2 regions of the Ruegeria sp. BE3 genome follow, and region 2 is predicted to be linked to the other one. Evidence: riboswitches for the same ligand, from Rfam matches in the RefSeq annotation. Region 2 holds a riboswitch; the other holds the start of a gene.

Region 1 (5,427 bases), on a different contig from region 2:
GCGCCGCATCGTCGCTGATCGCCATCAGCAGACCGGTCCGTTCGCGGTAGACGCCGAAGTTCTTCGAGCAGGACGCCGCGATCAGGCAACGCTTGACCGATGAGGCAACCAGACGGGTCGCCTGCGCATCCTCTTCAAGGCCGTCGCCGAAGCCCTGATAGGCGATATCGATCATCGCTACGAGGCCTCGCTCGTTGATCAGGTTCACGACCTCCTGCCACTGCACCATGTTCAGGTTGGCTCCGGTCGGGTTGTGACAGCAGCCGTGCAGCAGAACCACATCGCCCGCATTGGCGGTTTTCAGGTCCTCGATCATGCCGTCGAAATCGACGCCGCGGGTTTCACCGTCGAAATAACGATACTGGACCGTCTCGATTCCCAGATAATTCAGGATCGACAGATGGTTCGGCCAAGTCGGGTTAGACACAAAAACACGGGCCGACGGATTGGCCATGCGGATCATCTCAAACGCCTGACGGCAAGCACCGGTGCCGCCCGGCGTCGCCACGGCGGCGATGTTGGCGCGCGGGACCGATGTACCCAAAATCAGACCGATCATGGCATCGGCATAGGCTGGGTCACCGGCCAAACCGGTATAGGCCTTGGTCTCCTGCTCTTCCAGAATGCGCTTTTCAGCCGCTTTCACGGCGCGCATGACCGGGGTGATGCCCTCAGCGTTTTTATAAACGCCAACCCCCAGGTCAATTTTCTGATCGCGCGGGTCATCGCGATACATCTGCATCAGCGCCAGAATCTTGTCGGCTGGCTGTGGCTTGAGGTTCTCGAACATCAGTTCTCTCCGGTTGCGACGGGCAGGGTTGGGAAGGCACCCCATTCAGCCCAGGAGCCGTCATAAAGCGAATGATCTTTTTTACCCATGCGCTCAAGCGCAAGGCTGAGGATCGCAGCCGTGACGCCCGAGCCGCAGGATGTGATTGCGGGTTTCGACAGATCTACGCCTGCGGCCTCGAATATGGCGCGGCACTCTTCGGGCGACTTCATGGTGCCATTTGCATTCAGCAGCGTACCAAAGGGCACATTGTGAGAGCCCGGAATATGACCCGAGCGCAAACCTTCGCGTGGTTCTGGCGCTGTTCCGGCAAAGCGGTCAGTTGAGCGCGCATCGATGATCTCATGATCGTTCAGCTTGGCCGCAGCTGAAACCTGCGTCACGTCACGCACCAGATGGTTTTGTACGCGAACGGTCATATGGCGATCGCGAACGACGGGCGGCAGGTCCTCGATCTCGCGACCTTCGGCCTGCCATTTCGGCAGCCCCCCATCCAGAACGGCAATATTGTCCTGACCCATCAAACGGAACAGCCACCAGACGCGTGCGGCAGACATCAGCCCAGCCCCGTCATAGACCACGACCTGATGGCCGTCGCCCACCCCCATCGCCCGCAGGCGGGACATGAATTTCTCGACCGGAGGTGCCATATGCGGCAGGTCCGAACGGTGATCGGCAATGTCATCAATGTCAAAGAACCGCGCACCGGGGATATGGCCTGCATCATACTCGGCCTTCGCATCGCGGTTCTGCGCGGGCAGATACCAGGACCCGTCCAGAATCCGCAGATCCGGGTCCTTGAGATGCGCGGCCAGCCAGTCTGTGGATACGAGAGTTTTCGGATCGTCCTGCATCAAAGCCTCCCCTGAGCGAGCTTGGATTTTCCCTATATGGGCACGGCCAAACGTTCAAGTCACGCCGCAGCTCAGAACCCGCGCGGGGAACGTTTTTTTCCAACCACATGCTTGGCGTGCTTGACAGGCAGCATTCTGTGGCAGAAATCTGTGCGACATGGTTCCCAATGGAGTTTCCCCAGAGGGATGAAAAGGGAATCCGGTGCGACAAATCCTGTCAACTCCGGAACTGCCCCCGCAACTGTAAGCGGAGTATCGCCCCATCAGGGCCACTGACCGAAATGATCGGTTGGGAAGGCCGGGATCGATCCTAATCCGCGAGTCAGGAGACCTGCCATGCACAAACCGGGCATCCGCCCAATTTCAACACGTTTCTACCGTCGGGTGTGACGGTAAGGAGAACAAACTATGCATATCGAACCGGGCGTCGTTAACGGCGCCAAACTTGTCCTGAGCTATGCCACCGCGGCCGGGGCAGGGCTTTATAGTCTGAAGCTGGCGTGGGAGAGCGTCAAAAACAGTGGTGTTGCAAGCCTTGCAGTGCGGTCTGCCCTGACAACCGGCCTTGTTTTCACATTCTTTGAAGTTCTGCCTCATTTCCCGGTGGGAGTGTCAGAGGTGCACTTTATTCTGGGCTCGACACTGTTTCTTTTGTTCGGTGCCGCCCCGGCTGCGATTGGTCTGATCCTGGGCCTCTTTGTTCAAGGGTTTTTCTTGGCACCCTTCGATCTGCCCCAGTTCGGAATGAACATGACGACGTTGCTGGTGCCTCTGTTTGCCCTGCAGGCGTTGGCAAACCGCGTCATTGCGCCGAATACGGCCTATGTTGACCTCAAGTATTCTCAGGCACTTGCGCTGTCGACCGCCTATCAGGGTGGTGTCGTACTATGGGTGGCCTTCTGGGCGTTCTACGGTCAGGGTTTCGGTGCCGAAAACATCGCCGCCGTGGCCAGCTTTGGCGGAGCTTACATGATGGTTATCCTGATTGAGCCCCTGGCCGATCTTGCCGTTCTTGCGGCTGCGAAATCCATGAAGGGTCTGAACAAGCTCGGCCTGTTCACGCCACGTCTTCTCAGCGCAGCCTAAACATCCCGCGCCGCGCACTACTTTGCGCGGCGCAACCTGAAATGCTGAATGATCCCGATCATGCTGATCAGAATCCAGAACCCCTCGATCAGCATCGACGCCAGATTGAAATTCTCGAGCAGCGAATAGACGATCAGAACCGACCCCAAGAGGTTCACCACCGGAAACGCGAGATCGTCAGAGTTCATCATCCGCATCTGTGTCGCAAAATAGGCCGCGACCACGATCAAAGCCCCAAACGAGCCAATAGCGTCGACGATGGTGAGGCTGTCGAGAACTGCAGTCATGAATGGGCCTTGCCGTTTTCAGAATACTCGTTGTGCTGGGCGTAGTGGTGCATGTTCAGGAATGCGGCACCCTCTGCACCCGCGCGGTATCCATGGGGGATATCAGCGGCAAAGCGCAAGCCCTGTCCGGCCTGCAAAGATACCCATTCCCGATCGCGTAGAATCTCGAGCGTACCTGAAAGAACAAACACCTCCTCGGTCACACCAGCGGCATGGGCGGGGGATTCGTGGCTTTGGTTCGGATGCAAGCTGACGTGAAATGTCTCGGCCCCTAGGGCGGGGTCGAAGGGAAAGACGATCTTGACCTCTATGGTCCCGGGGAAGGTCACGGTCTGGAAAACAGACGGGTCGCCCAGCGCCGTATCGATCAGCGCGCTGAGTGGTAGCTGGAAGCCTTTGGCGATTTTCCACAAGGTCGCGATGGTGGGGCTGGATTCGCCGCGCTCTATCTGGCCCAGCATGGCTTTGCTGACCCCGGTCATTTCAGCCACCTTCGACAGGCTCAGCCCGGACGCCGTCCGCACGTCCCGTAATTTCAGCGTTATGTCGTCCGGTGCCATATCATCAACTTCCGAATCCTCTTGTACGTTATAGCGCACATGTGATACGTGCGCTATAACGCACGAACCCCAAGACATGCAACCCGAGGCAAAAGGGAAACAGCATCATGCCATTGTACCGATCCAGAACCTCTACCCATGGCCGCAACATGGCCGGTGCCCGCGGTTTGTGGCGCGCCACCGGTATGGGCGACGATGATTTCGGCAAACCGATCATCGCCATCGTAAACTCGTTCACCCAGTTTGTGCCCGGTCACGTCCACTTGAAGGACCTTGGCCAGATGGTCGCGCGCGAGGTCGAGGCAGCCGGTGGTGTCGCGAAAGAGTTCAACACCATCGCGGTCGATGACGGCATCGCCATGGGCCATGACGGGATGCTGTATTCGCTGCCCTCGCGTGAGGTGATCGCGGATTCGGTGGAATACATGGTCAACGCGCATTGCGCCGACGCGATGGTCTGTATCTCGAACTGCGACAAGATCACCCCCGGTATGCTGATGGCCGCGATGCGTCTGAACATCCCGGCGATCTTTGTCTCGGGTGGCCCGATGGAGGCTGGTAAGATCGATATCGCTGATCTGGATGCCAAAAAGATCGACCTTGTGGATGCGATGGTCGCCGCTGCTGACGACCGCTTCACCGACGAACAGGTTCAGCACATCGAAGAGAATGCCTGTCCCACCTGTGGGTCATGCTCGGGCATGTTCACCGCCAACTCGATGAACTGTCTGGCCGAGGCGCTGGGTCTGGCGCTGCCGGGCAATGGCTCGACCCTTGCCACACACGCGGACCGCAAAGAGCTGTTCCTTGAGGCCGGTCGCCGGATCGTCGAGATCACCAAGCGGCACTATGACCTGGACGAAAAAGGCTTCCTGCCACGCGAGATCGCTACGTTCGAAGCCTTTGAGAACGCCATGAGCCTCGACATCGCCATGGGCGGCTCGACCAACACGGTACTGCACCTGCTGGCCATTGCGCATGAGGGCGAGGTGCATTTCACCATGTCCGATATGGACCACCTCAGCCGCAAAGTGCCTTGTTTGTGTAAGGTCGCACCCAATACCGAGAATGTGCATATGGAAGACGTGCACCGCGCCGGTGGCATCTTCTCAATCCTTGGCGAACTGAGCCGTGCGGGATTGCTGCACGAGGATTGCGCAACCGTTCACTCGGCCACGATGGGTGAAGCGATTGCCAATTGGGACATCAAGATCGCCAACAATCCCAAAGCGCAGGAACTGTTCAAGGCTGCACCAGGCGGAGTGCGCACCACGCAGGCCTTCAGCCAGTCGAACCGGTACAAGGAGCTGGATACCGACCGCCAAGGCGGCGTGATCCGCTCGAAAGAATATGCCTTTAGCCAGGATGGCGGTCTTGCGGTACTGTTCGGAAACATTGCCCGCGACGGCTGCATTGTGAAAACCGCAGGTGTTGACGAGAACATTCTGAAATTCACCGGCTCAGCCTATGTCTGCGAAAGCCAGGACCAGGCGGTGAACGACATCCTGACCGGAAAGGTCAAAGAAGGCGACGTAGTCGTGATCCGTTACGAAGGCCCGCGCGGCGGGCCGGGCATGCAAGAGATGCTCTACCCGACCTCATACCTGAAATCCAAAGGTCTGGGCAAAGCCTGCGCTTTGTTGACCGATGGCCGCTTCTCGGGCGGCACCTCGGGTCTGTCAATCGGCCACGTCTCGCCCGAGGCGGCAGAGGGGGGTGAAATCGGGCTGGTGAAAACCGGCGACACCATCGAAATCGACATCCCGAACCGCAGCATCCATCTCGCGGTGTCCGATGAAGATCTGGCTGCCCGGCGCGAAGAACAGGATGAGAAAGGCTGGCATCCCGCG
Region 2 (5,427 bases):
GTGCCTATCTGCATGAATTGGCCGAGTATGACCCCTGCGTTCTGCCTTTGGACGAAGACGGGTTCCTGCCTATCCAACTGACCCTCTGACGGGTTGCCAATGTGGCGCAGCGGGCCTATATGAGGGGTCGAGAGGTTGGCGCGGGCGAGCGCCTCGCCAACCTGGTCAGGTCCGGAAGGAAGCAGCCACAACGAGTCCCGCTTGGGTCGATGTCCAGCCTCTCACTTTATCAACCCCTGAGCCACAGGAGGGCTTTATGATTGTAGCAATGACCCTTCGGGCAGCCGGGTTCTGATCCGACACGATCTTCTGACTGCCTGAACACATGACCAGCGGATGCGCGATCGCCATCCGTCGGACACGCTGTTTCTGACAACAGGCAGACCAATGTCTCTTTCTTTATCGGACCTCGGATGGTCCTCACATTTTGCCGCGCAACACGTGGCTGACCCAACCTGCAATCCCTTTCGCATCACAGCCGTTCATCGGGATCGGTTGATCGGACTTGGCCCAAACGGCGAGATCCCGTTGCTGACCCTCGACCACCCCACCGGCGACTATGCGGTTGGGGACTGGGTGTTGGCAGACAATGATAGACGCGTGCACCACCTGCTGGACCGGCGCAGCCTGCTGCAGCGTCGTGCTGCGGGCACAGGCGCTTCGGCGCAATTGATCGCCGCGAATGTCGATGTGTTGTTCATCGTCAGTGCATGCAATGCCGATTTCAGCCTGCCTCGGCTGGAACGATATCTGGCGCTTGCGCATCAGGCCGGGTGTTATCCGGTGATCGTGCTGACCAAGGCCGACAATTCCGATGCACCCGAGACCTTTGTGAAAAAGGCGCAAGCCATCGATCCGTTTCTGACTGTGTCGGCGATCAATGCACTGGATCCAGCAGAGATCGAACAGGTTCTTTCGTGGTGCCCAAAGGGTCAGACCGGTGCGCTGGTGGGCTCGTCCGGAGTGGGTAAAACCACACTAGCCAATGGCATGACCGGGCAGGAAAAAGCCACGGCGGGCATTCGCGAGGATGACGCACGGGGCCGGCACACCACGACCGCGCGCGCGTTACATCAGATGCGCAATGGCGGCTGGCTGATCGACACGCCCGGCATGCGGGCGCTGCGTTTGCTGGATGCACAGGACGGAGTTGATGAGGTCTTCTCGGACCTCACGGAGCTGAGCCTGAATTGCCGTTTCTCGGATTGCCAGCACGAAACCGAGCCCGGCTGTGCGGTTCAGGCCGCGGTCCAAAGCGGCGCGCTTGATCCGTCCCGGTTGGAGCGTTGGCGTAAGTTGCGGCGCGAGGATCAGCGCAACTCGGAAACCATCGCTCAATCCCGGGCGCGGGACAAAGCGTTCGGCAAGATGGTGCGCAGCGTCACGCAGCAGAAAAAGTCACGCAAGAAGCTGTGAGGCAACGCCCCGTCTGGTCAGTCGATCAGGCGGGGCCAGACCGCTGCGTTGCGTCGGGCGAACGCTCCGATATGTCCAACTTTTGGCAAACCAAATTCCTGCGGCGACAACAGGTGACGACGGGCATTTGAGCCGTAAAGATCAGCCAGCCGCCACACGGCGGCGGGTGGTACCATCTCATCATCTTCAAAGGCGAACAGATCAACACGCCCGCCTGCAGTGGACCAGCGAGCCTGAGGCAGCGTCTCTCCGATCTCGGGCAGATAGCTGTCGGGAGCCGTGCACCACTTGCGCCACTGCCAATAGACAGGCGCGGGCAGGTCTTCACCAAAACCGACCACCTTGCCTGGCAAATATCCCAGAGCACGGACCAATAACGGCACATGGCCATACCAGAACAACGCAGCCAGCGCGCGGTAAGGCCACGGGTGATCTTTGAGCGTCACCAGTCCTGAACAGACGCAGATCATCCGATCTATCTGTTCGATATCCGACTGCACCGGCCCAAGCATCGCACCAAGCGAGTGGCCAATACTCCACAGCTTGGCACCCGGAAACCGAAGCCGCATCTCGGCCCGTGCGGCAGGGATATCGACCAGCGCCCAGTCTGCCATTGTCACGGTCGAGGCCTTCTGCGACCCGGTCAGCGAGTGACCAAAATCCCGGTAGTCGTAGGTCAGGCAGGCTATTCCGCGCTCAGCTGCCAGCCAACGCGCAAAATGCTGATAGTAATCTCGTGGTACACCTGTGGCATTGTTAATGACCACAACCGTTTCCGGATCGGTCGCAGGCCGATACAAGCGGGCGGACAGCATCGCGGGCCCGGCGGGGAACCGGAACTCCTCGGTCATCACGGTTTGCTGAGCGTCCAACATCTGATCCTCATGCGTTATCTGAACCGATCAGTTCACTCGATCGCGTTCGAGTCAAGGTTGACGTGGCTGGACCAAAGGTAAGCTTGTGGCATTCAATCCGCTTGACTCGGGAAGTGCGCAACCGCTAGCGATGTGGTGATGGTTCCCGCTCCCTCGTTCGAGGCCGGGATGAAAAGGGAACACGGTGCGGCCCTGCCCGGTAATATCCGGAACGGACCAAATCCGCGACTGCCCCCGCAACTGTAAGCGGAGAGCAATGCCGTAGCGCCACTGGCCTTGAAGGCTGGGAAGGTCGGCAAAGCGATGACCCGCAAGTCAGGAGACCTGCCATCGGAACCGAAACTGAAACTCGGGCGGGGTGTCCGGGCAGGTCCAGACTGCACTGTGCTGTCCCACCTGTTTCACACCCTCAGCCCACGCGCGGAGGGCGCATCATGATATGGAAAACCGGAACCCACCAGTTCTCGGCAACAATTTGCCAAAGGACGGGGAAAACCTGTCCGGCTTTGGCGCGAATCGCACGGGCGCTGGCCACCTCGATGGCGGAATCAGCCCCTGCGGCAACTACAGAATTCGAGATTCAGGGCAGTAGCGAACTGGCGCATTGTACGGATGGGTGCACCGCCCGTTTTCGCGCGCGCGCCGACGAAGTCAGAGTGTTCTGCGGTGCTGGATCAGACGACGCGATTGAGCATCTGGACAGCTACGCAGACCTTTTGTTCGGCACCGAGACCGCAGCACTGTCGACAAGTATCTTGTCGAACCCGCCATGCGCGATGCTCGAAGTGTTGACGCTTGCCCAGACTACGTCGGTGCAACCCGAATACCGACCGTCTGCCTGACAAGTCAGCCCACAGCCAGAATACCGGCGGGCGCGATCGCCCATTCCATCTGCTCGTCGGTTTCAACAGCGCAGGGGCGCAACGCGCGCAGCCTTTGCAACGCTGCATCCGGATGCTCGCCGCATTCTATCATCAAACGCAGTACAGCCATGCCAGATCGACCACATCCGCCCTTGCAGTGAACCAAAATGCGCCCGCCACCGGACAGCGCATGACGCACTGCGGCACTGGCTTCTACCCAACGCTCGTCCACCTCGGGTGATGGCGTGCCATAGTCCTCGACCGGCAGATGAACCCATCGGCAGGCGCGGTTCCGAACGTCGATACCGAAATCTCTGGCGCCATCGAGTATCATCTCGACCTCGGTTGCCATTGAAAGGATCAGGCCGGGCTTCCAATCGGCGACGGCATCCAGATCGCCTTGATAATCGCCACCCCGACCCGGCATCGATGTCAGCGCGAGCGTTCCTCCGCCAACCTGAAGTGCATGGATAACCATCTGAGACATTATACGTTCCCCCCGAAACGTTAATCAGAAGATCTTTCTACGGGTCTTCAAGTGTCTGATCTTAACCGCCCCGTCCCGCATTCCAAAACGAAAATCATCCGGTCGGGCGGTGGACGCGGACGGCGGCGGCCTCTACGCTGCGGCAGAACTCGAATCCGCGAAAGCAGACATGACCGACACGCCCAGCCCCGCCTATCAGGTGCTTGCCCGCAAATATCGCCCAGAAACCTTTGCCGATCTGGTTGGCCAGGACGCCATGGTCCGCACGCTGAAGAACGCGTTCGAGGCCGACCGCATCGCGCAGGCCTTCATCATGACCGGCATCCGCGGCACCGGTAAAACCACCACCGCCCGGATTATCGCCAAGGGCATGAATTGCATCGGCCCGGATGGCGAAGGCAAACCCACCACCGAACCTTGCGGCCAGTGTGAACACTGCGTGGCCATCATGGAAGGCCGCCATGTCGACGTGATGGAGATGGATGCCGCCAGCCGTACTGGCGTGAATGATATTCGCGAGATCATTGACAGCGTCCGCTATCGCGCCGCCTCGGCCCGCTACAAGATCTACATCATCGACGAGGTCCACATGCTATCGACCAGCGCCTTCAACGCGCTGCTCAAGACGCTTGAGGAACCGCCCGAACATGTAAAGTTCATCTTTGCCACCACCGAGATCCGCAAGGTTCCGGTCACGGTGCTTTCTCGCTGTCAGCGCTTCGATCTGCGCCGGATCGAGCCCGAAGACATGATCGGCCTGCTGCGCAAGATCGCAGATGCCGAAAGCGCGCAGATTGCCGAGGATGCGCTGGCGCTGATCACACGCGCCGCCGAGGGCTCTGCCCGCGACGCGACCTCGTTGCTGGATCAGGCGATCAGCCATGGCGCGGGCGAAACCAGCGCCGATCAGGTGCGCGCGATGCTGGGCCTGGCGGATCGCGGCAGGGTGCTCGACCTGATAGATATGATCCTGCGCGGCGACGCTGCCGGTGCCCTGACCGAGCTCAGCGCCCAATATGCCGAAGGGGCAGACCCGCTGGCCGTTCTGCGTGATCTTGCCGAGATTACCCATTGGGTCTCGGTGGTGAAGATCACGCCAGACGCCGCCGAAGACCCTACCGTCTCGCCCGATGAGCGCGCCCGGGGCCAGCAGATGGCAGATGCCCTGCCGATGCGCGTGTTGACCCGCATGTGGCAGATGCTGCTGAAGGCACTCGAAGAGGTTGCCGCCGCGCCCAACGCGATGATGGCCGCCGAAATGGCCGTGATCCGCCTCACTCATGTGGCCGACCTGCCCAGCCCTGAGGAGTTGATAAAACGCCTTCAGGATGCGCCCATGCCTCCTCCAAACGGAGGGCCGGGAGGCGGCTTGCCGGCAGCCACGCAGAGCAACGTCTCAACCCCCGTTGCGACGCAAACGACCTATGCGGCAACGCGCAACCCAGCTGGCGCGCCCTCGGCAGCGTTGGCCCAGGACGTGGCGAACGCTCTGGCCCGCTACCCTACTTTCGACCATGTGGTCGAACTGATCCGGATCAATCGGGACGTCAAGCTTCTGGTCGAAGTTGAAAACGGTGTACGTCTGGTCTCCTATCAGCCGGGTCGGATCGAGTTTACTCCCGCCCCCCATGCGCCCGCGGACCTTGCCCCTCGGCTCGGATCAGCTTTGCAGCGCTGGACTGGTAATCGATGGGCCGTGACGATTGTATCCGATGGCGATGCAGCAACGATTGCTGAAATTCGCGATGAGGCAGAATTGGCGCTGAAGCAGGTGGCCACCGAACAC

The links. A riboswitch is a leader RNA that binds a small molecule or an ion and turns the genes downstream of it on or off. The one in region 2 is predicted to bind cobalamin.
Region 1: linked by a shared signal. The riboswitch ahead of ACR0AZ_RS07645 (energy-coupling factor ABC transporter permease) and the one ahead of ACR0AZ_RS16090 (hypothetical protein) in region 2 are both predicted to bind cobalamin.

Annotation. Positions count from the first base shown of each region.
Region 1 covers NZ_JBQFTW010000002.1:56,422-61,848, reverse strand. The annotation lists gene ACR0AZ_RS07655 (amino acid aminotransferase) at 1-790, opposite strand, end outside; gene sseA (3-mercaptopyruvate sulfurtransferase) at 790-1,644, opposite strand; cobalamin riboswitch at 1,786-1,997, shown strand; gene ACR0AZ_RS07645 (energy-coupling factor ABC transporter permease) at 2,053-2,730, shown strand; gene ACR0AZ_RS07640 (CBU_0592 family membrane protein) at 2,748-3,017, opposite strand; gene ACR0AZ_RS07635 (helix-turn-helix domain-containing protein) at 3,014-3,577, opposite strand; gene ilvD (dihydroxy-acid dehydratase) at 3,685-5,427, shown strand, end outside.
Region 2 covers NZ_JBQFTW010000007.1:125,697-131,123, reverse strand. The annotation lists gene ACR0AZ_RS16110 (bifunctional 2',3'-cyclic-nucleotide 2'-phosphodiesterase/3'-nucleotidase) at 1-89, shown strand, start outside; RNA gene ffs (signal recognition particle sRNA small type) at 129-227, shown strand; gene rsgA (ribosome small subunit-dependent GTPase A) at 337-1,416, shown strand; gene ACR0AZ_RS16095 (alpha/beta hydrolase family protein) at 1,434-2,291, opposite strand; cobalamin riboswitch at 2,414-2,637, shown strand; gene ACR0AZ_RS16090 (hypothetical protein) at 2,726-3,133, shown strand; gene ACR0AZ_RS16085 (protein-tyrosine phosphatase family protein) at 3,138-3,641, opposite strand; gene ACR0AZ_RS16080 (DNA polymerase III subunit gamma/tau) at 3,811-5,427, shown strand, end outside.